DNA from 3 places in the Paenibacillus sp. P2(2022) genome. Region 2 is predicted to be linked to each of the others. Evidence: riboswitches for the same ligand, from Rfam matches in the RefSeq annotation. Region 2 holds a riboswitch; each other region holds the start of a gene.
What was found. Region 2 has a riboswitch for glycine ahead of sdaAB (L-serine ammonia-lyase, iron-sulfur-dependent subunit beta). Riboswitches for the same ligand answer to the same signal wherever they lie in the genome.

Region 1 (10,113 bases), on a different contig from region 2:
ATATACATGACTGTCGTGCAGCAACGCTCTGGCCAGTGCTAGCCGTTGACGCTGTCCTCCTGACAGATTAGCTCCCTGTTCTTCTATCTCTGCTTCCAATCCTCCTTCGGAGAGAATAAAATCATACAGCTTCACTTGCCGCAACGCCTCCAGCATTTGTCGCTCATCCGCGTGCTCATTGCCCATTCTTAGATTCGCTTCTACGGTGCCTTTAAAAATATAGCTGTTAAAACCGATCCAGGTCATATGACGCATGCGGCTTTCTTCCGAAATGAAGGTCAGTTCGGTTCCTCCGATCGTCAGGCTTCCTTGATAACCCTCATGATGTCCAACGATCAATCCGGCTACCGTACTTTTACCTGAGCCTGATTCTCCAACAATGGAAACGAAGCTGCCTTGAGGAATGTCCATGGTTATATTACGCAAGGTATCTCTTTCGTCGTAAGCAAAATTTACCCGTTCCAATCGAATGTCTGTAGCTTCTATGCTTTGTTGTCCTTGTACAAGATCCTCTGTACTCAACATTTCGAATATTTTGTCACTTGCTGCCATTCCGTTCATGGCAATATGAAAGTAGGAACCGAGCAGACGCAGCGGGATGAAAAACTCTGCCGACAGCAACACAATGATGAGTGCTCCTGCCAAGCCAATATGACCCGAAGAATATTCGTTTACCGCGACCAGCACACCTGCGGCGGCACCACCAAATGCGATAAGATCCATGACAGCTACGGAGTTTAACTGCATGGTCAGGACTTTCATTGTCATTTTGCGAAAATCCTCAGCCGCTGTGTTCATTTCCTGATGTTTATTCTGGTCTGTCCCGTAAATTTTGAGCGTGGTCAGACCTTGTACATTTTCCAAAAAGCTGTGGCCCAAATTGACGTAGCTGCCCCAATATTTCCGAAACAGCTTTTTAGCCATCCGCATAATAACAATAATGGACACTGGAATTAAGGGAACGCAGATCAATAGAATGATAGCCGCTTTGAAGCTGACAAAAGAGAGGGTGATGAACAACGTTACAGGTGCAAGCAGACTATAAAATAGCTGAGGCATGTATCTACCAAAATAGGTTTCAAGCTGCTCCACCCCTTCTACAGCAACCTGAATAACCCCTGAGGTGGAGGTATGATCCGTATAAGAGGGTCCCAGCTTTAACAGCTTGCTGTAAATCTGCGAGCGCAGCGTTTTTTTAGCATTGATTGAAGCCCGATAGGACAACATACTGGATGCATAATTACTCAGGAAGCGAACGGCAATGGCAGCAATAACAATGACTGTCATGGATAGAATTAGCTGGCGAGTTACTTGTCCTTCCCATGCTTGCTGCATCACAAAGGCCATAGACAAAACGGCGGCTATACTCCCTAAAAGACCAATCCACTGTACGAGCACACCCAAGATGATATATTTTCGGGAATGCTCCACCAGGCCTAGTAGACGACTGTCGACCATTTTAGACCTTTTTTTCGGAGTAGGGACGGCTTCAGATGAAGACGGAGTTTCCGCCTTACCTTCCCTCACAGTTCCGACTCGAAATATAAAATAATAATATTTGAACAGGATGACCAAAACGATGAGCGCCTTGCCCCACACAATGGGGGTAAAGATAAAGCCTGTAATCAGCATAGCTGACGCTAAGCCCAATGACGTAATTTTTGTAGACAGCTTCAACGACCTGGTTTGTACAAAACTCTCCAGATACTTATGATACAAAGATGTATTCGAAAACCACTGATGAATCCTTTCAGACCCCCGCATAAAGAAAAAGGTTGCCAGCAGCAAAAACGGTGTAGTCGGCAGCAACGGCACCACTACGCCAATCACTCCAAGCGCCAAAAATAAAAACCCTAAGGTAATATAAATCGGTTTCACTGTAATCCCCCTAATATATATACTGTTAATGATATTTTATAGATAATGATAATCATTATCAATATATATAATTTAGTCAGGTTGTTATGTGATGTAAATCACGCATATAAAAATCCTCTTGAAGTTCAACTCTACAGAACACTTTTGTGCTCATATAGATGTTTTGTCTTCAAGAGGATAATCGAAATAAGTGCGTGTTATTACGTTGTTTTATGAACTTATAATATCATATTGCTCCAATACCTGTCGATGTAACGGGTCATCTGCAGGTATGGACGTATAACGTGTCAGCGCTTCACTCACCCCTTGGCTGCGAATCACCTGCTGAAGCTCAACCGCTTCGGGGTCTTCCGTAATATCAAATTTACAGGCGGCAGCCATTCCCAACGCCAGATGATCGGTCGGGATACCATACTCCTGCGCTTGCAGCGCGGGACGTACAAGACGGTCGTTGGGAGACAGCTTACGCAGCGGTGAACGTCCGACCCGAGTAACCTCGTCTGTCAGATTAGGATTGCGGAAGCGATCCAAAATCTTAGCGATGTACTTCTTATGCTCCCCTTGATTCAAACCGAAGCGCTTCACAAGCACCGCTCCTGTTTCCTCCAGCGCCCCGTGTATGGAGTCCACCACCTTGGTATCCTTCATGGCCTCCTGGATCGTGGCATAACCTGCGACATAACCAATATAGGCTGCCACGCAATGGCCCGTATTCACCGTGAACAGCTTGCGTTCAATGTAAGGCTCCAGATCCTGCACGTAAAGAATGCCTTCAATCTCTTGATGATCAGGAGCCATTTGCGAGCGATCCACAACCCACTCGTAAAAAGGCTCTACCTGCACATGCAACGGGTCCTCATGATGCTGAATCGGCACAATCCGGTCTACAGCGGCATTGGGAAAATAAACCGAAACCTCTGCCTTGGCACGAGTCGCCTCATCCAGTAGCGCAAAAACATGCTCTTTCAGTTGGGCGCTGCCTCCAATTGCATTTTCGCAAGCAATCACATGCAGCGGGCCTGCCCCTCGCTCTACCCGCCGCGCTATGCCCTCGGCAATACCTGCTGCAATATGCCTGAGGATGCTAACCCCTACCGCGGTCGTGACCAGATCAGCATGGTCTACCGCGTCCGCTACAGCCGATGCATCTCTACCGTCAATCGCGGTTACATTCGTAACTGTCTCCGTATCCTTCGTATCATTCGCCAACTCTACCGTATACTGCTTGCGGCGGCGTAACTCAGATACAAGGGTCTCGTTGACATCTGAAAAGACAACCTCATAGCCTGCACGTGACAAAATCAGCCCAATAAAGCCACGACCGATATTTCCTGCTCCAAAGTGAACGGCTCTCATAACTCCAGCTCACTTTCGAACAGATCTATAATTTCCTGTGGAGCCACTGCGTTGCGAAGTTTGTCCATGTTCTCTTCCTCCGCACATACCACAGCGATACTCGTCAAAATCTCCATATGATCGCCGCCTTGGGCTGCAATACCGATCACCATGTATGCTTTTTCTTCCCCGAAATCTACGCCTTGCGGGAACTGAACGATGGAGATGCCAGTGGATTGAACAAGCGTCTTGGATTCCTTGGTACCATGTGGAATAGCCAGCCCGTTCCCAATATAGGTGGATACGATCTCCTCGCGTTCAAGCATCTTGTCAATATACTCACTTGTAATATGTCCTGCATCCAGCAGAATTTGTCCTGCCATACGAATCGCCTCATATTTGTCTTTGGCGGTTGCGTTCATTTTTATTTTGTCTATCGTCATAATACTCACGTTAGATTCCTCCCTGTCCCTAATTTACTGTGAAAAAATTCAGCCAGCTCACTCGATATATAATTGGCAATCTGATCCCTGCTACCGTGTTCCAGTAGCGTAATCATGTCTTCCTGCAACAGTAATGCACTAATCTCGCTCAATACCTCCAAGCTTTCTTTCGGCAACTCACGAGGTCCCAACATCAGCAGAACGCATTCTACCTGCTCATCTACATCCGCCAGCAGCGGCTCAGCCAGCCTATACAAGGTCAGCGAAGGCTGGCGAACATAGGGACTGCGCGTATGAATCAAAGCAACGGAGGTATCAGAAATCACCTGACTCCCTTGACGCTCTCTTTCTACAAGTTGTTCAGCAACAACAGAAGGCTCTGTGACATTTCCCCGCACTGCCTCCAACATGCAGATAGCCTCTATAGTGGCTGACATATCCATCCCTTGATTTTCCAGCGGGTATACTTGAAATTGCTGTACAATGTGTACAATCTCCTCAAGGCTTTTCCGTAGACCGGTAAGCCACTCCATGCCCTGGCCGGGCTGAACAGCCTGTTCCTGAGGATGGTCATTGAGTTGATTGAGTGTAATATGCTGGATAAAATGACGCAGACGGTCACTCTCCTCTTGCGTCAGCAGCGGACTGATTTTGAGATAACGATCCGGTTCAAGCGGCAGCTCCACTGTCGAAATGATCAGATCATAATCCTCCTTCGGAATCCGCGTTGCCTCGTACCATGAGGCCCTATCCACGATTTTGATCTGTGGTAGCTCCTTGGCCAGTCTGGTTGCCAGAAGTCTGGAGGACCCAATTCCGCTCGTACAGACTACGATGGCTCGAACCTCCCGCTGCAATTGTCGCAGTCGCTCCAACGAAGCGCCAAAATGCATGACCAGAAATCCGATCTCTTCATCCGGTACTTCCATTTCGGTCATATCCGCCGCAGCCTTTTTGACCGAGTCGAACAAGCTGCCGTAATCCTTGCGGATTTGCTGAAGGAGAGGGTTGCGGATGGACTTTCCTTCCCTCAAACGTTTGAGTACCGGAGCCATATGGGCTATCAGTCCTTCACGCAAAACGCGGTCCTCTGCAAGTGGTGTGCCTGTCTCTGCCTCCACACGACGGATCAACTCATGAACCAACTCCAGCAGTACAAGATCATCCAGTGGCAGCAAGCGGGTGGAATGATCCTCAGCATCACGGAACAGCAACCTGAAATAACTTCGTTCCTGGTCTGGAAAGTCAATAGCCAGCGCCGCCGACAACTCTGCGCATATGCGTTCTACCATAGCTGTGCGCAGCATGATATTCTCCTCCGAATCTGTCTTCGAATACGGGAGGGAGGCACGATGATCTACAACGTACCCGAGTCGTAGACGTGCCAGTGACACGCAAATTTGAATCAGCAACTCCATATATTTGCTTTCCACCATGTTTTTCAGCCATTGATCATGAGGCTGCCAGAGGGCGTTCTCCACGGTTAGCAAGTTCTCCCTGCCCATCATCTCCAGCAACTTTTCAGTGACACGTGTCACCGGACGAAGCTCCTCACGACCGGAAAACAGAGCCGATTCATCCAAATATTCGAGAGCCAGCTCAGAAATCGCCCGTCTTTTGTCTATCTCCCGTCCTGTAATCTCGACACCGTATCCCCGTCTGCGCACTAGCACGAGCCCTCGATCTGCAATCCAGCCTCGTAATTCGTCCAGATCATGACTGACCGTAGTTACTGTGACTTTCAAATCCGATGCCAGCGCCAGTAACTTGATTGGCTCCTGTGTATCCAGCAGCATGCACAGCACTACAATCTTTCTCTCCTCAGCCGAGTAATCGTCTGACTTCGTATACAGCAACTGCTCCCGCAGACTTGCAAGCTGAGTCGGGTCGGCATCCACATAGATACCGATTCCTGATTTTTTCTCCAGCTTTACCTCATGAGCCGCCAACCAGCACTCGACTGCGCCAAGTTCCCGATGGACCGTCCTTGTGCTGACATTAATCTTCTCGGCAATTTCTCCGGCCGTAACCTCATGGGGCTGCCCCAAAAGATACTCCACGATGTCAGATTGTCGTTTCGTAATATTCATAAGCGCATACCGTTCCTTCCCAAGCTCTATTCCCTTTCAGCAGGAAATACAAACTGTACACAGACGGCTGACTTTATAGGGATTAAGAGTCGGATTTCAGACGGTCAACCAGCGCTTCGTATTCAGGGCTTTTCAGAAAATTGTCAATGGAAATGTGCTCAGCATTCGGGGCTACCGTTTTAGCCCGGTCTGTCAACGTTTTTTGCGTAATGACAATGTCCGCATCCTGTGGAATTTCACTGATTGCCGTATTCGTTACCGTAACGCCCACGCCCGCCTGTTTCATTTTTTTGCGTAAAATTGAAGCTCCCATGGCACTTGAACCCATACCTGCATCACAGGAAAAGACAATTTTGTTCACTTCGGATTTATCCTTGAGCATTCGATCTGCGGCAATCTCAGCAGCACGATCAGATGCGTGGTTATCTTCCATTACAGTGGCGTTAGCACTTGCACCCTTGCTTTGATTTTTCATATCTTTCAGGCGGGATGCAGCTTCCTCCAGCCCCTCTTCCTTTTGCTTACCTGTCTTGAGCAATACTGCGGCAACAGCAAAGGATACGACTGCAGCAGCGATCACACCGCTCAGCATCGGCAAATATCCGCCTTTTGGTGTCATCAGGAAATAAGCAATGATACTGCCTGGTGAAGGAGCAGCAACCAGTCCGGCACCTGTCAACATAAAACAGAAGGTTCCTACAACGCCCCCTGCTATAGCAGCGAGAATTAGAATCGGCTTCATCAAAATGTAAGGGAAATAAATTTCATGAATCCCGCCGAAAAAATGAATGATAACTGCACCAGGAGCAGACGACTTCGCAGAGCCTTTACCGAACAGGCAATAGGCCAGCAAAATGCCGAGCCCCGGCCCAGGATTGGATTCAAGCATGAACAAAACGGATTTTCCTGTTCTTGCAGCTTCCTCTAGCGCAATCGGACTCAATACTCCGTGATTCAGTGCGTTGTTGAGAAATAATACTTTTCCGGGCTCAATAATGAGGTTGACAAGCGGCAAGAGCCCTGCATTTACGAGAAACTGTACCCCTGCCGACAATACTTGGCTGATGGTTTGAACGACCGGGCCAATCCCCACATGAGCGAGCAGTGCTAGAATGGCACCGATAATCCCGGCCGAGAAATTATTGACCAGCATTTCAAAACCTGATTTGACTTTGCCTTCAATGGCCTTATCGAACTTCTTCAAGATCCATGCAGCCAGCGGGCCAGCTACCATTGCGCCCAGGAACATCGGGATATCGGCCCCCACAATGACACCCATCGTCATAATGGCACCGATCACACCTCCACGCTGTCCGTGAATCATTGTGCCTCCTGTATAACCAATCAATAGCGGCAGCAAATAATTTTTCATCGGATCAACCAGTTGTGCAAAACCCTCGTTCGGAAACCACCCGGTCGGAATAAAAAGGGCCGTAATTAATCCCCAGGCGATAAAGGCCCCCATATTGGGCATAACCATACCGCTGAGAAAACGGCCAAAACGTTGTACGGCGACACGAGCGCCACCGCTTGAACTGGACTTTGTGTCCACTGTGCTCATATTCATATCCTCCTTGTGAGTAAATAGCATCACTACCTTTTCTTAAAATTCATACTAAATGACAGCGCTATCTTCATCAACGAAATGAAAACGTACTTTCGTCATGAACGTTGATGACAACATTTAAATTTAAAATAACGGACAACGTATTATACCTGCATAATTCTTCTTAATATGACCGATAACAATAGAAATTAGTCGAAAAAACAGTGCTGTAAATCTGCACCTTATATAGAGGAGCTCACCTCTAAATCTAATAAATTGACGTAATTACGTCTTCTAAAAGACAACAAAAAAATAGCCGCCATGTCAGATCATAGCGACTATTTTATACACAAAACGAGCGGACTAACGATGCTTTTATTCAATTCAATATCCATATAAAAATTTAGAATAAAGCGCTAATATTCCATCTTATATTGCTCATTATTGTTCATCCGAAATCAACTGCTCGTACTGATCCGCAGACAGCAGCTTGCTCAGAGCTTCCTCGACATCATTGCCCATCTCTACTTCAATCATCCAACCCTTTTCATAGGGAGATTCATTCACCAGCTCAGGTGTGCTTTCCAGAGCTTCATTTACTTTCAATACGGTTCCCGCCACCGGAGCAAAAAGGTCGGATACGGTCTTCACCGATTCAATTGTACCAATCTCTGCCCCCTGTTCAATCGTTGCTCCCGCCCCAGGTAATTCCACAAAAACAATATCACCCAGTTGATGCTGTGCAAAGTCTGTAATGCCGATCCGCAACGTCCCGTCTGCTGTGCGCTGAACCCACTCATGTTCGTCTGTATACCAAAGTTCCCGTTTCACTTCACTCATCCTGCTTTCGCCTCACTTCCACATGAATAAAATGCTTTTAATCACCTGTATTAGACAGGTTAAGATTATGACAACATGAACACTCATGTCAATAATACTAACAAAAATACTTCATGTTATCTCATATAGCATAGAATATTAAAAAATGATAACTTGTAACAAACGCTTACATATCCTTATTTATACATTAAATGTTTTTTGGATTGTTTTATATGACATTTTTATTGACATTTTGAATGAATTTGCGTATTAATGGGTTATAGCAAATGCTTTTGGAAATACCCCGACAACTGCAAACGCGGATGAACGCGGAGGGAGAGACTACCCAAAAGATTCGCATAGCTGTTGTCGTTTCTGAGACAGTGTGCACGCGAACTCGGATCAAGTTGTTACCTGCAAAACCGGGTAACCTACCGTTGATCCAAAAGGTAGCGCCGAAGGAGTAAACATGCATTGCAGGTGAATCTCTCAGGCAAAAGGACCTCTGCCGGACGCATCTCTGGAGAGCATTCGCGATTAGAGCGGATCACCCAAGGGGAAACCTGGTTCACACCGGGGTAACTTTCTGGTATCAAGGACAGAGCTGAAAGAAGAGTATGGACTGCCGTCTATACGTTTCTTTCAGCCTGTCTTTTTTGTTTAGCCGATTACACTGGATAGGAGTGAAAAAATGTCTAATTTGCGAAGAACACCATTATTTTCGTCTTACGGGACGCAGCCCGGGGTTCGTTGTATTGACTTTGGCGGGTGGGAGCTTCCCGTTCAGTTTAGCGGCATCCAAAAAGAGCATGAGGCCGTCCGGCAACGCGCGGGTTTATTCGATGTCTCGCACATGGGCGAGTTTTTGGTTGAGGGCAAAGAAGCCGAGGCTTTTTTGCAATGGGTAACCACGAATGATGTCAGCCAGTTGGAACCGGGCCAGGCACAATATTCACTCCTGTGTTACCCCGATGGAGGCGTAGTGGATGACTTGCTTGTATACTGCAAAGGACCAGAGCGCTACATGCTCGTTGTGAATGCCTCCAACATCGACAAAGATTGGGATTGGCTCATGCGCCACGTACCTGCATCGGTTCATCTGGAGAATGTGTCTGATGCGATCGCATTGCTGGCATTACAAGGACCGGAAGCAGCACATATTGCCGCAGCCGTGACAGATGCAGATATTACGAATCTGGCATCTTTCCGATTCCATGAGAACGTGCAATTGTTCGGAGCAAAAGCACTCGTCTCCCGAACCGGATATACCGGGGAAGACGGTTTTGAATTTTATATACCTGCTGAGGAAGCACCCGCCGTGTGGAATGGTTTGCTTCGTTGCGGTGAATCGTATGGGCTAATTCCCGCTGGGCTTGGTGCTCGCGATACACTGCGGTTTGAGGCACGGCTGCCGCTGTACGGACAGGAGTTATCTGCCACCATTTCACCGCTTGAGGCTGGTTTAGGTTTCTTCGTCAAGCTGAATAAAGGAGATTTTATCGGCAGAGAAGCACTGCAACACCAGAAAGAACAAGGAATTCCTCGCAAGTTGATCGGGCTGGAAATGATTGACCGCGGTATCCCGCGCGCTCATTATCCAGTCTTCGCGGAAGGCCAACACATTGGTGAGGTCACAACGGGGACTCAATCGCCCACCTTGAAGCGTAATTTGGGGCTAGCCCTGGTGGACAGTCGTTTTAGCACCCTATCTACACCGCTGGAGGTCGAAATTCGAGGTAAACGCCTGCGTGCGGAAGTGGTCGCAGCCCCTTTTTATAAACGGCCACGCTGATCCTAAATCCTCTTCATTTCAAAAAAATGATCATGTCAGATACGAAATTCTGGATTTTCCAACTACGATTATGTATTAGCTAATTTACTATCTAAATTTTGCTTTTCGAAAGGAGCCAGAACTTATGAAGCAGCATCGCTATCTCCCCATGACCGAACAAGATCAAACCGAAATGCTGCGTGTGGTGGGCGTATCATCCATTGATGATTT
Region 2 (10,113 bases):
GAGGTAAAGCCGGAGCCGGACCTCGCAGCAGCTAACAGAGCATTAAACAATCTTGGAGATAAGACGCCTGCTCTCTTTTTCAACAACATCTATGGATATACGGATGCTCGTATTGCAATGAATGTGATGGGCTCCTGGCCCAATCATGCCCTCATGATGGGAATGCCCAAAAATACGCCGCTCAAGGAGCAGTTTTTTGAATTTGCCAGACGCTATGAACAATTTCCGGTGCCCGTGAAGCGGGAAGAAGCCGCTCCTTTTCATGAAGTCGAAATTACGGAGAATATTAATTTGTTTGATATTTTGCCGTTGTTTCGTTTGAATCAGGGGGACGGAGGGTTTTATTTGGATAAAGCAATTCTAATTTCACGCGATCTGGATGACCCGGACACCTACGGTAAGCAAAATGTCGGCTTATACCGGATGCAGGTGAAAGGCAAGAACCGTTTGGGCATCCAGCCTGTACCACAGCATGATATTGCGATCCATATCCGTCAGGCTGAGGAGCGTGGCGAAAATCTGAAGGTGGCTATTGCCCTCGGATGTGAGCCTGTGATTACAACGGCTGCTTCTACGCCGCTGCTGTACGATCAATCCGAATATGAGATGGCGGGCGCCATTCAGGGCGAGCCTTATCGTGTGGTCAAAGCGAAGGATGCAGATCTGGATCTGCCTTGGGGAGCCGAGGTCATTTTGGAAGGCGAAGTGTTAGCAGGTGAACGTGAGTATGAAGGTCCATTCGGTGAATTCACAGGTCACTATTCTGGCGGTCGCGCGATGCCAGTCATTCAGATTAATCGTGTATATCACCGCAAACAGCCTATCTTTGAGCATCTGTACATCGGGATGCCTTGGACGGAAACGGATTATATGATCGGTGTGAATACAAGTGTACCGTTGTTTCAGCAGCTTAAGGATGCTTTTCCTAATGAAATCGTAGCTGTTAATGCCATGTATACGCATGGGCTGGTCGCTATTATTTCCACGAAAACCCGGTATGGCGGCTTCGCGAAGGCTGTGGGAATGCGTGCGTTAACGACTCCGCATGGATTGGGGTATTGCAAGCTGGTGATTGTGGTGGACGAGGAGGTCGATCCGTTCAATCTGCCGCAAGTCATGTGGGCTTTATCCACCAAGCTTCATCCAAAGCATGATGCTGTCATTGTTCCTGGCTTGTCTATTTTACCGCTTGACCCCGGCTCTGATCCGGCAGGTATGACGCACAAAATGATACTGGATGCGACGACCCCTGTAGCACCGGATATTAGAGGCCATTACTCGCAGCCGCTCGATTCCCCGCTGGGTGTAGCGGAATGGGAGAAAAAGTTGAGCCAAATGCTTCGCTAAATATTTTTAAAAACAAAGAAAATTTAAAGGAGTGCTGACAGATGCATATTTGTCCCCGTTGTGAGTCCAATCGTTCAGAAGTCGTTTCCCATTCGCCGGTTAAAGGTGCCTGGGAGGTTTTGTTATGCCCTGTATGCCTGTTCACATGGCGAACCTCAGAACCGGATAGCATTACTGATCCAGCAAAGTATAAATCGGCGTTCAAGGTAAACCCCCAAGATATTCCGGATGCTGCTCATGTTCCTCCTATTCCAGAGCGGATATAGGGTCGTTCGTAAGTAGCCGTAATTTATGGTATTTTGAAGTTATAGGCCAAATGTAAAGGGGATTATACTTCATGCAGACGCCAAGGATCGGTAAGGAACTGTTCACGCTGCTGAACGGCAAGGAGTTGGAGCACAAGCAACAGGAAGCAATGATGCTGTTGACGGTTACGGAAGATCAGTGGCCGCACATAGCGATGATTAGTGTGGGTGAGATTGTAGCGCTGGACGAGGAAAATCTGCGTCTGGCACTGTGGCCCGGTACGACCACGACGGGCAACATAATCCGTACGGGGAAGGCGACGCTCGCGGTCTTCACCGGCGGGCAGGCGCATTATGTGCGGTTGTCGCTGGAACATCTGTCCGCTTTGCGTGATGCCAAGCATGTGCGTGAGCGATTTGCGGCACAGGTTTTCGCAGCTAGAGAGGATTCGGCCCAATATGCGGATATCTTGACAGGTGTCACAATTCGCCTGAAGGAGCCGGAATCGGTGATCAATCGCTGGAAAGAGACGGTGGCAGAGTTGTTGGTATAAAGCTATCTGATGATGACAAATCATCTTTGTATTTACCAAGTTTACCGTTAAAATAGATGCAAGGGAATAAGCGCTTACAAGGAGTCAGGTTGAGCTTGTTGGAACAGGAATTAGAGCGTGAGGGGAAGCTTGTTTCTTTTGAAGGAAAATAGGAGGGATGAAAATGTCTCGTTTTGACAAGGTAGATCAGCTATTGCAACAATTCTTAGCGAATGGACCGGCAGGGTGTGGTTGTGCCATTGCACAAAATGGCCAAGTGTTGTATGAAGGATATCATGGATATGCTGATGTGGAAACTCGGAAACCGATTACTGAAGATACCGTGTATCGCTTGTTTTCCATGACAAAGGTTGTTGTATGTGCGGCTGCCCTTATGCTTTACGAACGCGGACAATTTTTATTGAATGAGCCTTTGTGTGAATATTTACCTGAGTATCGCGATTCGTATGTATTCAAAACTGCTCCTAACGGATACACCTACGTTGACAAGGCGGATAATCCCATTTTAATTAAGCATATATTCAATATGAGTGCGGGGCTTCCTTATGCTTCCGAGTTTTCAGAAACAGGAAAAGCTATGCACAAGGTCATTACAGCTTTAAAGGAAAAGCAAGGGAAATATGACCTGCGTACAGAAATTAAAGCGCTTTCTAAAGTTCCGCTTGCATTTGAACCGGGAACACGATGGTTATACGGATATGGACATGATCTTGTTGCAGGTCTAATTGAAGTCATTTCAGGTAAATCATTAGGACAATTTTTGAAGGATGAAATCTTTGATCCACTTGGAATGAACAATACAGGTTACCGTTATCGTGGAGATATTGAATCGCGGATGGCCTCCATGTATCAACGGACAGACGCCGGAAAACTTGAAAAAATTGAAGGTTTCTTGGATGAACATCATCAGCCAGATGCTATATATGAAGGTGGAGGCGCAGGCTTATATTCGACAGTCAAAGAATACCTGACATTTTCACAAATGTTGTCAAATGGCGGCATGGTAGACGGTGTGAGGCTATTGGGGAGAAAAACCATTGATTTAATGCGCACAAATCATCTGAGTACAGCCCAACTATCGGATTTCACCAATTCATACCATACAGGTTATGGCTATGGACTGGGCGTGCGTACGTTAATGGATAAAGCGGCTGGTCATGCAAACAGCTCGATTGGGGAATTTGGCTGGACGGGAATGGCAGGCACATGGGTTTCTATAGATCCGAGCGAACAGTTCTCCGTCGTTTATATGCATCAGCTTGATCCCAATATGGAAGAGTATCACCATTTGAGAATACGTGCAGCAGCTTATAGCTGTTTGTAAAAGTAAGGGTATATTTAACGATTTGATCTTCGGTAATACCGATTCTAGTTAATAAGGACCAAATTTTCTTTAAAGTCTAAACTATTCTTTTCCATATGACGACATAAAACGTAGGTGTAGGGATTTTGCGAAATCCTCAATTTTTAGCATTGAAATGGGAGGGAATTAGATTTTGAAGAATAGATGGTCCGGATTTCTGGCGTTGGTCATCCTGATTTCAAGTTTTACATCATATGCAGGGTTTGCATCTGCAGCAGATGCGGTGCTTTCCAAGATTGTCCTTTCCTCTAACGAGGTAACTTTGCAGCAGGGAGATACGGCTGCGCTGACGGCTACGGCTGTTTTTAGCGATGGGACGACCTCGAATGTAACCGTAAGCACGGATTGGAAAAGTGATAATACAGCTATCGCTACAGTGTATAACGGTACGGTTTCAGCCAAAGCTGAAGGGGAAGCGACCGTGGTAGCGACCTATAAAGAGAAGGTACAATCGGTTCAGGTACATGTTACGAAAAAGGTTAAGGCGCTGACATCCAATGTACAAAGCCTGAACTTACGTTCGAGCGGCACAGGACAGATTGATTTGACAGCGACTTATAGTGATAATACGACAGCTCAGGTTTCAGGTGATGCGACCTGGACCTCGGATAACCAAAAGGTAGCGACTGTAGTCAACGGATTGGTTACTGCTCAGGGAGCAGGTACAGCTAATATTAAGGCTGTTTATGGTCAACAGACTGTAACGATTGCTGTACAGGTAGAGCAGGTTAAACGTCTCGATGTCAGTTCATCAGAGGTTTCTCTTTTGTTGAAGGATACAGAGAAGGTTAAATTGACAGCAACGTTCCCGGATGGATCGGTACAGGACGTGACAGAGTCTGCTGAGTGGAGCTCCAGCAATGCAGCTGTGGCAGATGTACTGAAAGGCACTATTACCGGCTATAGCGCGGGTAAGGCGACGATCACAGGTAAATATGGCACGATGTCCGCTACGATTGCGGTGGATGTAGATCAGACGAATAAGCTGAAAGCCAGCGAAACCAATATTTTTCTCCGTTTGGATGAATCTAAAAAAATTCAGGTATCTGCTGTCTACCCGGATGGAACAGTAACGGATATCACAGATAAAGCTACTTGGGCATCAAGCGATGAAAAAGTTGCAACGGTGAATAAAGGAACGATTATGGCCATTGGAGCGGGTTCAGCTACAGTGTCTGCTAAGTATGGAGATAAGACAGTTTCGATCAAGACAGATGTCGAAACCTCTAGATTTCTGGATTTGAGCGAGGACAAGCTGAGCTTGAACGCCAAGGAATCCAAAAAGCTCAAGCTGACTGCAACGTACGTAACAGGTACGGAAGAAGATATCACAAGTAAGGCAGAGTGGAAATCCAGCAATGAAGATATCGCTTTTGTCAGCGCGGGGGAAGTCACAGGTTATAAAACAGGTGAGGCTACGATCACAGCTTCTTATGGCGGCAAAACAGCTACAGCTACAGTATCCGTAAATGTGCCTGGTGATCTGTCTTTGTCTTCCAAAACGGCAACGATTGATATTAATGAGGACTATACTGCAACTCTGACGGCTACTTATGCGGATGGACGCAAGGAAGACGTGACACAGGATGCGGAGTGGGCTTCAAGCGCGGAAGATATTGCTTCTGTGTCCAAAGGAACGATTACGGGTAAAGCAGCCGGTAAAGCGGTTATTACAGCGACCTATAACGGCAAAAAACTGACAATAAACGTACAAGTGGGTCTTGTGGACCGTCTGGAAACAGACTCGCGTGTAATTGCGCTTGGTGCTCAGGAAACAAAGCAGCTGAAAATAACAGGCGTTAAGAGTGGTGGCACAAAAACAGACGTAACCAAGGACGCCACTTGGACTACTAGTAATGTAAAAGTAGTTGAAGTTAGCGAAGGTTTGATTAAAGCGAATGCAAGCGGTAAGGCAACGGTCACTGCTTCATATGGCAAGCAAACCATTACGTTTACGGTAGAAGTGGACGTAGCGCAAAAGATTGAAGCGGATGCCATTGCGTTATCACTAAAATCCGGGGATCAAAAAACGATTGCGATTGTAGTTAAATCCAGTGATGGCAAAGAAAAGGATGTTACAACCCAAGCTGAATGGAAAACGTCCAACTATAAGGTAGCCACCGTCAAAAAGGGTCAGGTTACCGCGGTCAGCTACGGTAAGGCTAACATTCAGGCGAAGTTTGGCGGTAAGGTGATCAGCGTACCTGTTGATGTTGATACGCTTAAATACCTGCAAACGGACGAAGTCGCCTTGACTTTGAAGGCAGGGCAGCTGGCCAAAGTTACGGCTACAGCCACGTATAAGGATGAGTCGGAGAAGGATGTTTCCAAACCTGCTGTCTGGTCCTCGTCCAGAATTATTGTTGCGACCGTCAAAGACGGCAACATTAAGGCACAGGGCAAGGGCAAAGCTGTAATTACAGTGAAATATGCAGGTAAAATGACGAAGGTACAGGTAACCGTTCAGTAATCTGTTAAAATGAAAAGAAAAAGAGCAAGCATACGTCTAGAGACGATATGCTTGCTCTTTTATTTTTTAAAGCTTAGAAGCTACGATTTATTCTTCTTGGTTGATGTGTTGCGTGTCAGTGATTCGGTCAAACGCTTGCCAGTGGGTGTCTGGGCCAAGCCGCCTTTGGCGGTCTCGCGGTGCTTCGACGGCATCGCGCTGCCGACTTCAAGCATTACGTCAATGACTTCGTCAGACGGAATGGCGCTGCGCACACCCGCCAAAGCCATATCCGCTGCGGCAAGTGCGGTCACGGCTCCCAGCCCGTTGCGCACGATGCACGGAATCTCGACGAGTCCGGCGACGGGGTCGCAAATCAGACCGAGCGTGTTCTTGAGCGCTAGGCCTACGGCGTGAACGGCCTGCTCAGGTGTGCCGCCGCGTAGCTCGACCATAGCTCCAGCGGCCATCCCGATGGCTGAGCCAATCTCAGCCTGACAGCCTCCCTCCGCGCCGGAAATGAAGGAATTGTTGGCGATGACGTAGCCAATGGCTCCGGCTGCGAACAAGCCGTGCACCATATGCTCATCATCCCAGCCGAACCGCTCCTGCGCACTAATGAACACACCGGGGATGACTCCACAAGAGCCAGCAGTGGGCGTAGCCACAATACGCCCCATGGACGCATTAACCTCCGACACGGAGAGCGCATAAGCCATGGCGAGTGCGGAGGCGTCGCCGGAGCAGGTTTCCCCTGCCCGCAGATACTCGGCCAGACGCTTGCCGTCACCGCCTGTTAATCCACTGCGGGATACGGTGTCTTGTGTCTGACCACGATGAACGGCCTCCTTCATGACTTCATAATAATCAGACATTTGGCGGAAGATTTCTTCTTCCGTTGTATTCGTCTCTTGTACCTGCTCTTGAATCATCAGGCGGCCAATCGTGGTGGATTCCTCCGCGCATATGGCGCTGATTTCATGCAGATGGCTAAATCGCATCAGATTCAGCTCCTTTTTTCAAATTAATCATTTTAATTTCGTACATATGTGGTAAGGATCGTAGTTTTGCGATCAGTTCAGCCGTAGGAGGACTGTCCGTTTCGATGGCGGTAAGTGCTTCACCATCTCGGCCTTTGCGATCCACATGCATATAGGCAATGTTAATGTCGGCAGCGCCGAGTGCTGAAGTCACCGCACCTAATGTGCCGGGCTTATCCGAGTGAAGAAGCACCAACGTAGCCAGCTCCCCGGTCAGGTTGACTCGGAATTCGTTGAGCTGCTGGACATGGATGCTGCCGCCGCCGATGGAGGAACCCAGCAGTGTGCGCTGATCCTCACCCTTCCACAGTTCAAAACGGACGGTATTTGGATGGGGCGCGGGTAGTCCGCTGACGGCAAACTCCACGGCCATTCCAGCCTGCTCCGCCCATTGCTCGGCATCTGGAATTCGGTGGTCGTCTGTATCGTAATTGAGCAGGCCTGCGATGAGTGCTAGGTCTGTACCGTGTCCTTTGTAGGTGTCGGCGAAGGAGCCGTACAGTGTCATGCGGGCACGGTCCGGCTGCATCCCGAGCCAGTGACGGGCAACGCGTGCAAGCCGCACCGCGCCTGCAGTGTGTGAACTGGAAGGTCCGGTCATGGCCGGACCGATAATGGAAAATACATCTTTGAAACGCATGGTGTGGCCCCCTGTATGTTCTAGTACCATAGTATATGGTATTTCCGCGTTTGTGCGCAGCTATGACGGTTCCTAATGCTGACGTACAATGTGAGCGCAAAAAAGGACAGGATAAGGAAGTTTCCCTTATCTCTGTCCTCGTTACCTGAGAGTTTCGTGCGGTGTCCTTACCGCCTTACCCCTTGGGTGGCTTGCGCTCTCTCCAGAGTTGCGTCAGATGACGATACATGGACCTGAGAGATTATCCGCCAGCCGGGTGCTGGCGGCTTGCTCCTTCGGTGCCGCCAGCGTGTAAGCTCCTGGACAGACTCTCCCGTCATCTTCATTCGCGTATACCGTTCTACATATCTTTCTTAGCGTAATGTATGCCGTGCTCGGTGTCAATCGCAGGTTTCAATTTTTACATAAACAGGCGAGTTTCCGATAAAAAAGATTAAAATTTACATATTTATGGATGAAATCAGGAAGGAATTAGAAGATTGACAGCTAATCTGATAGAGGACAAGTACATTTATGGAATTATAGGAGGGATATTGACGTATGGTAAAAGGCTTGCGGTTCACAGGTTCACGCTTGAAAGGGGTGCTGCATCTAGCAGCGATCGTATCGCTGTTGATTGGGATCCTCGTTCCATTCGGTCAGGTCAAGGCAGAGGGAGCATTGACAGTAGACGAAGCACTTCAGCGCCAAGGCAGTGGAGGTGCAGTGACGGTGGAAGGCTACATCGTCGGACATGCTACCGGATCGAAAACAGCTAATTTTTCTGCTCCGTTTGCGAATGATTTTAACGTACTGATTGCCGACCAGGCCAATGAACGTTTCACGTCTAATCTATTGGATGTGCAGCTGACATCTGCGTACAGAGGGCAATTTGGGTTAACAGGTCATCCTGAGCTGGTCGGCAGCAAAATTCGCGTGACAGGTACGCTTGGTGCCTACAATAATTTTGGTGGAGTAAAAAGTCCAAGCGCTGTGGAACTGGTGAGTGGAAGCGAGCCGGGGGAACCAGGTGAACCTGGCGAACCTGGCGAACCTGAACCTGGCAACCCGGGTCAACCCAGTACTACACTGCCGGATGGAAAAGGCAAAAAGGTGCTGTTCGATAATACGCACGCACAGACGGCTGGTGCAGCAGATTGGGTCATTGAAGGCGCCTTCTCCGACTTTGCCAATGGATTGCGTAATGTAGGCTTTACTGTGGATCAATTGAACCGCCCTATTCCTTTTACTTATGGAGAACAGGCCATAACCTATGATAAGCTGCGCCAATATGATGTGTTCATCATCGGTGAAGCGAATGTGGCCTTTAAGGCATCCGAGCAGGCTGCCCTGCTGCAATATGTGAATAACGGGGGAAGTGTCTTCTTCATCTCCGACCATTATAATGCCGACCGTAACAAAAACCGTTGGGATTCCTCCGAGGTTATGAATGGCTACCGTCGTGGAGCCTATACTAATCCGGCCAAAGGCATGACTGCAGAAGAAGCTGCATCGCCGGCGATGCAAGGATTAACAAGCTCCGATTGGCTGGCGACCAACTTTGGTGTTCGTTTCCGTTATAATGCGCTTGGCGATGTAAATGCTACGGACATCGTAGCCGCAGATCAATCCTTCGGCATTACCAAGGGTGTACGCTCGATTGCCATGCATGCGGGATCTACGCTGGCTATTATTGATCCTACCAAAGCCAAAGGAATTGCCTATATCCCGACAGGTACAAAAAAATGGGGCAATGCAGTAGACCAAGGAGTCTATAACGGCGGAGGCCGTGCGGAAGGTCCTTATGCTGCGATCTCCAAGGTGGGTCAAGGCAAGGCAGCATTTATCGGTGATTCTTCCCCTGTAGAAGATGCTACTCCGAAATATGCACGTGAGGAAAACGGACAGTCGAAAAAGACATATGATGGTTTTAAGGAAGTAGACGATGCCACCTTCCTAGTGCAAACGGTTCAATGGCTTGCGTGGAAGCAGGACTACACGAAATTATCCGATGTGGCAGGTTTAACGCTGGATCAACCGACGAAGCTGCTGCCGTTTGAAGAGCCTGCGGCTTCCACAGAACCGCAACCGGAGCCTTGGTCTGCTCCAGCAGCAGGCTACAAATGGTACGATCCAAGAACGTTCAAGCCGGGCTCCTATGGAGCGGCTTCATAATAAACGCAAAAAATAATTCAGTGTGAGTGGTTGGGTGCTAGTTAGCCGTTTGGTCCTCTGTAGGGGATCAAACGGCTTTTTTGTGATGAAAATTAACCTGTGGTTGGTTATTTTATTACATTTTGTGCCAGGAAGGTCGCGCTACGGCTGGATCATTGATTTTTTAAATGATGTTGATAGCATAATCTTAATTGATATATCCATATACTGGTGATAGGATGTATTCAAATTATTCCGACAAAAACGGTATGTAATGTTTGTGGAAGGTTTTAACATCAAACATGGTGAGAATAAGCAGGACAAGACCATGGAGAATGGAGG
Region 3 (10,113 bases), on a different contig from region 2:
CGCCCTCATCTATTATTTTCTGTTCCGCTTCATCATCCTCAAATTCAACCTAAAGACTCCCGGGCGCGAAGACGATGTAGATGACACCCTTCTATTTGAGGCTAACAAATCCATACCCGTTGGAAAAGCAAGCGCCTCATCCGGCACCCAGTCCAGTCAGGCAGGCCAGGTCCTAACCTATCTCGGCGGTTCAGACAATATCCAAAGCATTGATGCCTGCATCACGCGGCTGCGTCTTGTCGTCAAGGACGACAAAGCGGTTAACGATCAAGCTCTTAAGCAGCTCGGAGCGTCAGGAATTATCAGGCTTGGGAACGGTACCCTACAGGTTATTTTCGGTACTCGATCTGAAGCTCTGAAAGATGAGATACAACGATTGATGTCATGAAGCTAATCCCATGCCTTAAGCACGTGCGATCTTCCTATAGCAGACGCACGTGCTTTTTTTTATGGATAAACGTTTCAAATTTTTTGTTTTTGGTTAAGGCAATGCACATAAATGGGTAACAGCTTCATATGATGGAGCTAAACCATTTACAACTTGTTCAGCAGGCAGATTATTCAGACAGCAAGGAGGGAAATGATGTGAAGACAGTACAATGGCAATGGCTGGTATTATGTCTTGCTTTTATCACTATGATTAGTGGTTGTAGTGGGTCCCTATCCTCTAAAGGTCAATCATCTGAAGCTAATTTGTCAAACAGCAAAAAGATAACGCTTACATTGTGGTACTGGAACCGTTCTATTGACGATGAATTGCTCGTCCAGGCAGAAAAACAGTTTCCCAACATTGAATTAAAAACTCAAAAAATAGGCGGTGACTTTAAAGCCAAGCTGAAGACAACGCTCGCAGCTCGTTCCGGTGAACCGGACATCGTAGCTCTGAACGACTGGATGGTGGAACTATTCCCGAGTGCAGATCGTTTTTATGATCTAAAGGAACTCGGAGCAGACCGACTGAAGGATCAATATTTGGAATGGAAATGGAATCAGGGCATCACTCCTGATGGTAAAATGATTGCATTTCCCATGGATACTGGGCCTACCGCCCTCTTCTATCGAAGCGACCTGTTTGAACAGGCAGGCTTGCCAAGTGATCCTGAACAGGTCAGCGCCTCGATCCGCACATGGGATGATTATATGGCAGCCGGAGAACAACTTCGGCAGAAATTCGGAAGCCATTCATTTTTGGCCGATAATATTGTAAACGTTTACAATCAGGTACTCGCTCAACATACGAACCTGTACTTCAAGCCGGACGGAAGTTATATCGGCAATCAATCTCCTGACATCCGCCTGGGCTGGAAAACCGCTGTGGATTTCCACAGGAAGCATCTGCTCGCCAATGCAGATGGCTGGACTCCTGAATGGAATGCTTCGGTCAATAACGGCAAAATCGCCTCGTTCGTAGGGGCAATCTGGATGAAGCAAGTTCTCACAGAAGCCGCACCGGATACAGCGGGCAAATGGAGAGTCGCCCGTGCTCCTGGAGGAGACGGAAATCTGGGAGGGTCTTTCATCTCTATCCTCAAATCTAGCCAACACCCCAAAGAAGCCTTTGAAGTTCTGACCTGGCTGCAAAGCCCGGAACACCAACTGGAAGCCTACCATAAAATCGGCCTGTTCCCATCCACTCCCGGCGTCTATGACGATCCAGTCATGGAGACACCCGAGCCTTTCTTTGGTGGTCAGGCCACTGGCCTCATTTTTGCCGCCTCCGCACGTCAGGTGAAAAATAGCTATTTCGGCGAGCGCTATCCTGTCATCCACGGCATTGTAACCCGTCGTCTTGCCAATGTGGCCAAACAAAATGCCGATCCCGACTCATTATGGACGGAAACAATGCAACGAATTGAACGGGAATTACAGCGTTAAAAAACAAAACTTCAAAAAAGGCGTGTGGACAATATGCTGAGAGAAATCTGGAAGCACCGGGCCGTTTATGCTGCGATCTCGCCATTTTATTTGCTGTTTGGCATCTTTGGCTTGTTTCCGATTGGCTTTTCATTGTACCTGGCGTTTCACAAATGGGACGGGATCGGAGACATGACCTACAACGGCTGGGGCAACTTTCGTTACCTTGTGACAGACAACGAATTTTGGCAGGCTGTAGGTAATACGTTTGTGATCTGGGTGTACGCCACGATTCCAATGCTATTTCTAGCACTCATTGTTGCCTTTCTGCTTTATGCCCCTTTTGTGAAAATGCGCACCTTATGGCGAGTTGGATTCTTCCTGCCCAATGTGACATCTATTGTTGCTGTTGCCATCATCTTTGGCGCCTTATTTGCCAACAATTTTGGATTTCTCAACTACCTTTTGCAGCTCTTGGGGCTACCTATGATCCAATGGCTGAATGTGCCATGGGGTATCCAAATCGCCATTTCTTCCATGGTCGTCTGGAGATGGATGGGTTACAACGCCATTATCTATCTGGCTGGGCTCCAGAGTATCCCACATGTGCTGTATGAGGCCGCCAAAATAGACGGGGCAACCGGAGCGCAAGCTTTTTTCCGCATCACCATTCCGATGCTGCGCCCAGTCATTCTGTTTACGGTCATTACGTCCACCATCGGTGGGATGCAGCTGTTCACCGAGCCACAGGTCCTGGTCGGTAATGACGGCGGTGCCGGGGCAAGTGGCATGACCATCGTTTTATACCTGTACCGCGAGTCGTTCATTAACAACTATTTTGGATATGGCGCTGCTGTCGGATGGGGCATGTTTCTCATCATTGCTCTATTCTCCATCATCAATTGGAAACTCGTTCAAGGTAAAAAATAACGATGGAAGGAGCTTTACCACATGATGCAGACACGTGCAAAATCCATTGTTTTATATGCTGGGCTGTTGGTAGGTATCATCCTGTCGATGTTTCCATTTTACTGGCTAATCGTCATGGCAACCCGTACAACCTCAGACATCTATCGTTTTCCGCCACAATTGTGGTTCGGCAGCCACTTCCTGGATAACATCACGAGAGTATTGCAGCAGATTGATTTTGCCGGCGCCTTTTTGAATACCCTTTTTGTAGCCAGTTCGATTACCCTATTGGTGCTGTTTTTTGATTCACTGGCCGGTTTTGCATTCGCAAAGTTTGATTTTCCGGGCAAAAAGGTGCTATTCGTCATTCTGCTAGCTACAATGATGGTCCCTTCACAACTTTCGCTCGTCCCCTCCTTTGTCATGATGGCTTCCTTTGGATGGGTAGGTACGTTCAAAGCGCTCATCATCCCGGGTATGGTAAATGCCTTCGGGATTTTCTGGATTCGTCAGTATGCAGAAGAATCTATTCCCAAGGAGCTCCTGGATGCGGGGCGTATGGACGGGTGCAGCTTTTTTCGGCTGTACTGGAATGTAGCACTGCCGATTTTACGCCCTGCGTTCGCTTTTCTCGGCGCATTTACCTTTATAGGAGCTTGGAATGATTACTTATGGCCATTAATCGTTTTAACGGATGAGCGCAAATTCACCCTCCAGATTGCATTGTCGCAGTTGAACGGGATTTACAATACGGATTATGCGATGGTCATTGCTGGCACCCTGCTGGCTGTACTTCCTCTTATTATTTTGTTTCTTTTCATCAGCCGCCAATTTATTTCCGATCTTGCCGCTGGAGCGATCAAAGATTAGCCTTCACTTGATTCCCCTTATTCTTTTCATGTATAATGGTTAATCGTCATTTCAAATAGCTCACATGGCCAAGTCAGATATTTAATGGGCTAGTCAAGATAAGAGATTACCATTTGAACATGAACTATGAACCGAGGGGAACCTTCCAGATGAACAAATTCACATATTATAACCCCACCAAATTAATTTTTGGAGACAATCAAATTGAACAATTACAGCAAGAACTGTTGAATTACGGCAAAAACATTTTGTTGGTATATGGAGGCGGAAGTGTCAAGCGAAATGGTTTGTATAACCAGGTATTAAATGCGTTAGAGCCTCTGCACCTCAACATTCATGAATTGGCGGGCGTTGAACCCAATCCGCGCTTGTCCACCGTTAAGAAGGGCATCGACATTTGCCGAAAGGAAAAGATAGACTTTCTGCTTGCAGTGGGCGGCGGAAGCGTTATTGATTGCACCAAAGCTATCGCAGCAGGAGCTGAATATGACGGCGATGTGTGGGATATTATCAACAAAAAACATATGCCGACCCAGGCTTTGCCCTTCGGTACCATCCTTACACTGGCCGCCACTGGTTCGGAAATGAATCCGGATTCAGTTATCACCAGCTGGGAAACGAACGAAAAATACGTGTGGGGCAGCGCGGTGACGCATCCGAAGTTCTCCATTTTGGACCCGAAAAACACCTTTTCTGTGCCACGTGATCAGACGGTTTATGGCATGGTGGATATGATGAGCCACGTGTTTGAACAGTACTTTCACAATGTCAAAAATACACCGCTGCAAGACCGCATGTGCTTTTCCGTGTTGCAAACCGTGATCGAAACGGCACCTAAGCTGCTGGAGGATTTGCACAACTATGAGCATCGCGAAACGATATTATATGCTGGGACGATTGCCCTGAACGGTACGCTGCAAATGGGTTACTTCGGGGACTGGGCTTCGCATACCATTGAACATGCATTATCCGCTGTATATGATATTCCTCATGCTGGTGGTCTGGCGATTCTGTTTCCCAACTGGATGAGACATACGGTGGATCAGGATGCTGCACGCATGAAGCGGCTGATGCTCAGTATGTTTGACTTGGACACTGTAGGTAAAACTGACAGAGAAATTGCCTTGGAAGGTATTGACCGTCTAAGTGCGTTTTGGACAAGTCTCGGTGCACCTTCTACTCTGGCCGATTACAACATTCATGATGAGCAATTGGAAAACATCGCAAACATCGCGGCCCGTGAAATGGAGCACGGAGGTTTCGGTAATTATCAAAAGCTGAAACAGGAAGATATTTTAGCTATACTGCGTGCATCGTTATAACATTAAAAAAGGAGTACCCTCAAGCCTGTGATGGCTGAGGATACTCCCTTTTAGTATTTATGAATTTACCGTTTGTCCCTTTTCTTCTACTTGGATAGCCGCCCCTACATTGGCACCAGCAAGAATACCCTTGTTCTTATTAGGATACAAAGAATTCATATAAGTCCGGGTTTCGGCAACGACAATTCCCGACAAGCCGAGCAAAGCAATCAGGTTTGGAAAAGCCATCATGGCGTTAAAAATATCTGCCAGCAGCCAAATCGCATCCAGTTTAATGAACGCGCCCCCGCCAACCAGTACAATGAACAAATAACGATAAGGCTTGATCCACTTAACCCCAAGCAAGTATTCAACACAGCGTTCCCCGTAATAGTTCCAGCCGAGCATGGTGGTGAATGCGAACATAATCAGGATGATGGTGAGCAGCTCTGCTCCCAGCGGAAATGCACTGGAAAATGCTTGCTGAGTCATCAAGCCTGCATCGGTAGGCCCGCTCCACACCCCGCTCACCAGTAACGTCAACCCGGTCATCACACAAATAACCATCGTATCAATAAACACACCCGTCATGGAAATCAGCCCTTGTTCCGCAGGCCATTTGGTTTTGGCAGCTGCGGCTGCAATCGGTGCGCTCCCCAATCCAGCTTCGTTGGCAAAAATACCTCTGGCTACCCCACTGCGCATGGCCAGCATAATCGTAGCTCCTGCAAATCCGCCGGTTGCCGATGTAGTTGAAAATGCCGAATGAAGCACAAGCGCAATTGCGGCAGGAAGTTGGTCAGCAAATCGAATCAGTACAATGATACAAATCAATACATACAGGCCTGTTTTAAAAGGAACGACCTTCGTCGATACCTTGGCAATGCTTTTGAGTCCTCCAATGGTCACAAGACCTGTAAGGACAGCAATTGTCAGCGCCGTTACAATCGGCGGAACGCCAAAACTGTTTTCAGTCGAAGATACAATCGCCTTGACCTGAGGGAATGTTCCAATTCCGAACAACGCTACCAGCATCCCTGAAAAAGCAAACAGCATCGCCAACGGTTTAAAACGGCGTCCCAGGCCTTTTTCAATATAATACATCGGGCCGCCGGAAAATTGTCCATTCCGATCCTTCACCCGGTATTTTACCGCAAGTACACCTTCCGCATATTTCGTCGCCATCCCAAAGAAGGCTGCAACGACCATCCAGAACAGGGCACCTGGCCCGCCCAGCTTAATGGCTGTCGCTACACCGACAATACTTCCTGTACCGACGGTAGCCGCCAATGCCGTACTCAAAGCCGCAAAACTACTTACATCCCCGCTACCTTCATTCGGGGCCTTACCGATGAGCTTGATCGCCAGGGGCAGGCGGAATACCTGCAACATTTTTAGACGTATGGTCAGCCATAACCCCGTTCCCATAACAAGGATGATGAGAGGCGCCCCCCATATCCAACTGCTAATCGTTTCTAACACATGTACCAAATTCATTTCAACCCGCTCCTCCAGCATAGTAGAAAACAAAAAAGAGTCAAATCTGTTGATTCGACTCCTGGAGAGGTTAAAGGCACGAAAAAATACAACCATCTTGTGCAGGATTTCACCTCTAAAAGCTTATAAAAAGCCTAGGGCTATCCCTGTCACAGGTTATTCGCGTCTCTGTCCTTTTGCCTGAGAGTTTAAGCAGATGTGATCTGCGGTGCACCTTCGGCGCCCAATTAAGGGTCTCTCCAGAGTTCTGTCCGTTTACGGTCCCTGCTCGTTGCTGTAAATCAGCCTAAGCACCTGAGAGTTTTGCCCCTTCGGTTGGAACTTTCATTCCATCTCCCGCAAACATCAACCAGACATATGAAATTTTTATTCATTATACAGAAAAATTTCAGCTTATTACAAGTGAAAAATTTGTGAAGCCCTCTGAAAGAATCAATAGAGTGTCTATACAAAAAGCGGGTACAGCAGATTGCATCCTGAGGATTTTCTCTGCTGTACCCGCCAAAACGATATGGAATTACAGTTCTTCACCGTTGGTTGCTATCACATTTTTATACCAGTTAAATGAGTCCTTTTTGGAGCGTTGAAGCGTTCCGTTACCGTCATCATCCAGATCAACGTAAATAAATCCGTAGCGCTTGGACATTTCGGACGTAGACATGCTCACAAGGTCGATAGGTCCCCAGCTGGTGTAACCAATCAGATCAACACCGTCAGCAATCGCTTCCTTCATTTGGGCAATATGCTGACGCAAGTAATCAATGCGATACGTGTCATGCACAGAGCCGTCTTCTTCTACCTTATCATACGCACCCAGGCCATTTTCCACGATGAACAGTGGCTTTTGATAGCGATCATAAAACGTATTCAGTGTAACACGCAGGCCGATCGGATCGATCTGCCATCCCCAGTCGGAAGACTGCAGATACGGATTTTTCACACCGCCTATCAGGTTCCCTGCTGCCTTTTCGCCTTCTGGCCCTGCCGATACGGTCAAGGTCATATAGTAACTAAATGAGATAAAATCGACCGTGTTATTTTTCAAAATTTCGGCATCGCCGGATTCTGTCTGGATCACAATATTATTTTCTTCAAAATAGCGGTTCATATAGTTGGGATATTCCCCACGAGCATGCACATCCGTAAAGAACAGGTTCATTTGATTTTCATGCTGTGCTTTCAGGATATCTTCTGGGTTACACGTATGTGGGTAGCTTTCAATGCGGGCCAGCATACAGCCGATCTGAGCGCCCGGAATGATCTCATGTCCCCGTTTGGTCGCCAATGCACTTGCTACAAATTGATGGTGCAATGCTTGATATATCGCTTGTTGCTTGTTTTCTACACGGTCAATAACCACACCGCCGCCTGTAAACGGGCTCATAGTCATGACATTAATTTCGTTAAAGGTCAGCCAGTATTTTACTTTATCCTTATAGCGTGTAAATACCGTTTCGGCATATTTTACGTAATGATCCACGACTTCGCGTCCCAACCAGCCATTATATTTCTGTGTCAAACCTAGCGGTGTTTCATAATGCGACAGTGTTACCAAAGGCTCAATACCATACTTGCGCAGCTCATCGAATACATTGTCGTAGAATTGCAATCCCGCTTCATTCGGCTCGGCATCATATCCATTCGGGAAAATCCGCGACCAGTGGATGGACATCCGGAATACTTTAAAGCCCATTTCTGCAAACAAGGCAATATCTTCTTTGTAGTGGTGGTAAAAGTCCACACCTTCACGCTTTGGAAAACGGGCGTTTACCTTCCCTGCCAAGATGTCCTCCAGTCGTTCGGACGAAATTTCTATAGCATGATCGTTCTTACGTTCTGATTTAGGTACATAGGCTATCATGTCTGCGCTGGACAGACCTTTTCCATCTACGTCAAAAGCACCTTCCAATTGGTTGGCTGCAGTTGCCCCGCCCCAGAGGAAGTTTTTCGGGAATCCTTTTAGCGTCTTCGTCATGGTATGAAAACCTCTTTCCTTAATTTAATGTTTTCACTTTAGTCAGTAACCCGTCAGGTGCTGCAATGCGAATCCATAACTAACGGTAACCGTTCTCCTTTGAAATGCATCGACAGATGCTTTAAAATAGACGTAATGCCCTCATAAAGCATCCTAATTGTTGTAACGCGTTTCATGTCAAGTATTTTTTTCTCAGGTGAGGAGAAGCATCATGTCGAATCTTGATCAAATTGCAAAACTGGCGGGCTTTTCCAAAGCTACGGTATCCAGAGTGTTAAATCAGTCCCCCCATGTAAGTCACGAAACCAGAGCTAAAATTTTAAAAATCATGCAGGAATTAGATTATGTTCCTAATCGGAATGCGATCTCTCTATCCAAGGGTCAGACGCTTCAGATTGGTATCATCACTTCAACTATCAATGAAATTGTGCTGGCATTTCTGGACAGCTTTGTGGAAATCGCAGGCCAATATGAATTCCAAACCATTATTTATACTTCGGGAGAAGACAAAAAGAAAGAGCTTCAAGCTTTCGAGGATTTAAAAAGAAAAAGAGTCGATGCGCTGGTCATCATTTCCTGCGTGAATGACACTGATTTTTTGAGTACCTATTGCAAATATGGACCGATCGTGGCATGGCAACGAATGGAGCATACCGATATTCGCTCCGTCGCTATGGATCAATATGAAGGATACATGTTAGCATTAAAACATTTGATACAAAAAGGCTATACACGTATAGCCAATGCTTTTGGTCGTCCAAGCAGCATCAATACTCACAGCAGACAACGAGCCTATGAGCAGATCATGAGTGAACACAATCTGCCGGTGCTGCCACACTGGAACTATTCTTCTATTTATAACATTCGTGATGGCGAACAGGTCGTGCGCAATTTGTTACAGCATCGTGAGGAATTTCCAGAGGCTATCTTGTGTGCTAACGATTATGTAGCAGTGGGCATTCTCTGCGAAGCGCGCAGACAATTGCTGAGGGTACCGGAAGATCTGGCGATTGTTGGGTTTGATAACACGGAGCTGGCGCACACCATGGGGATTACAACGGTTCAAAATCCCATTATGGCTCAGGCGGAAAATGCCTTTTTCATGCTTTCCCCTCAGCTGATTGGACGCCAAATGGAGCTTCATTCGCTAGAATACAGCCTCATAGAGCGTACGACTACTTAAGGGCACAATTGACTTGCAAATTAGGCAAATGGGCCTTGATATGAAATATTTTTTGTCGAAAGAGAATAAAATATGTTGAAATCGCTTTTTTTTGTGCTACAATAGCACTATATCGAAGGATTGTGACCGGTGATGCGGGCAATGCCTGAGTTCAATTGAGTGCTATTGCTAACAATAGTGTTGAATTGTGCTTGGGCATTTTTTATTGGTAAAGGATGGGAGGGGGAACTTCAATGATTATTGAGAAGGTGCTCAATAACAACGTCCTGTTGACTAAAAACGATAAAGGCAAAGAGGTCATTGTCATGGGAAGAGGTATTTCCTTCAAAAAGGTGGCTGGGGACCAAGTCGATGATCATAAAATAGATAAGATTTTCATGTTAAATGAAAACGAGTTCACGGCCAGACTAACTGAGCTGCTAAACGATATTCCTGTGTCTCATCTGGAGGTCGTGAATGAAATTGTGACCCATGCAGCCGAAGTGCTGGATACGGAGTTAAGTGATAACATTTATTTAACATTG

Region 1: another riboswitch for glycine. It lies ahead of gcvT (glycine cleavage system aminomethyltransferase GcvT); the one in region 2 lies ahead of sdaAB (L-serine ammonia-lyase, iron-sulfur-dependent subunit beta).
Region 3: another riboswitch for glycine. It lies ahead of MMB75_RS18350 (alanine/glycine:cation symporter family protein); the one in region 2 lies ahead of sdaAB (L-serine ammonia-lyase, iron-sulfur-dependent subunit beta).

The regions. Positions count from the first base shown of each region.
Region 1 covers NZ_JAKWFI010000001.1:90,716-100,828, reverse strand. Annotated here, with positions in the region: gene MMB75_RS00460 (DUF454 family protein) at 1-1,878, opposite strand, end outside; gene MMB75_RS00455 (mannitol-1-phosphate 5-dehydrogenase) at 2,089-3,234, opposite strand; gene MMB75_RS00450 (PTS mannitol transporter subunit IIA) at 3,231-3,665, opposite strand; gene MMB75_RS00445 (BglG family transcription antiterminator) at 3,662-5,746, opposite strand; gene MMB75_RS00440 (PTS mannitol transporter subunit IIBC) at 5,829-7,307, opposite strand; gene gcvH (glycine cleavage system protein GcvH) at 7,734-8,132, opposite strand; glycine riboswitch at 8,540-8,613, shown strand; glycine riboswitch at 8,627-8,723, shown strand; gene gcvT (glycine cleavage system aminomethyltransferase GcvT) at 8,803-9,903, shown strand; gene gcvPA (aminomethyl-transferring glycine dehydrogenase subunit GcvPA) at 10,028-10,113, shown strand, end outside.
Region 2 covers NZ_JAKWFI010000012.1:9,040-19,152, forward strand. Annotated here, with positions in the region: gene MMB75_RS23430 (non-oxidative hydroxyarylic acid decarboxylases subunit C) at 1-1,347, shown strand, start outside; gene MMB75_RS23435 (non-oxidative hydroxyarylic acid decarboxylases subunit D) at 1,389-1,613, shown strand; gene MMB75_RS23440 (pyridoxamine 5'-phosphate oxidase family protein) at 1,685-2,146, shown strand; gene MMB75_RS23445 (serine hydrolase domain-containing protein) at 2,310-3,470, shown strand; gene MMB75_RS23450 (Ig-like domain-containing protein) at 3,643-5,979, shown strand; gene sdaAA (L-serine ammonia-lyase, iron-sulfur-dependent, subunit alpha) at 6,060-6,959, opposite strand; gene sdaAB (L-serine ammonia-lyase, iron-sulfur-dependent subunit beta) at 6,949-7,638, opposite strand; glycine riboswitch at 7,850-7,964, opposite strand; gene MMB75_RS23465 (DUF6359 domain-containing protein) at 8,179-9,792, shown strand.
Region 3 covers NZ_JAKWFI010000005.1:293,064-303,176, reverse strand. Annotated here, with positions in the region: gene MMB75_RS18375 (PTS transporter subunit EIIC) at 1-388, shown strand, start outside; gene MMB75_RS18370 (ABC transporter substrate-binding protein) at 586-1,875, shown strand; gene MMB75_RS18365 (carbohydrate ABC transporter permease) at 1,909-2,784, shown strand; gene MMB75_RS18360 (carbohydrate ABC transporter permease) at 2,806-3,633, shown strand; gene MMB75_RS18355 (iron-containing alcohol dehydrogenase) at 3,783-4,955, shown strand; gene MMB75_RS18350 (alanine/glycine:cation symporter family protein) at 5,013-6,431, opposite strand; glycine riboswitch at 6,590-6,684, opposite strand; glycine riboswitch at 6,696-6,780, opposite strand; gene MMB75_RS18345 (glycoside hydrolase family 1 protein) at 6,949-8,406, opposite strand; gene MMB75_RS18340 (LacI family DNA-binding transcriptional regulator) at 8,618-9,589, shown strand; gene licT (BglG family transcription antiterminator LicT) at 9,823-10,113, shown strand, end outside.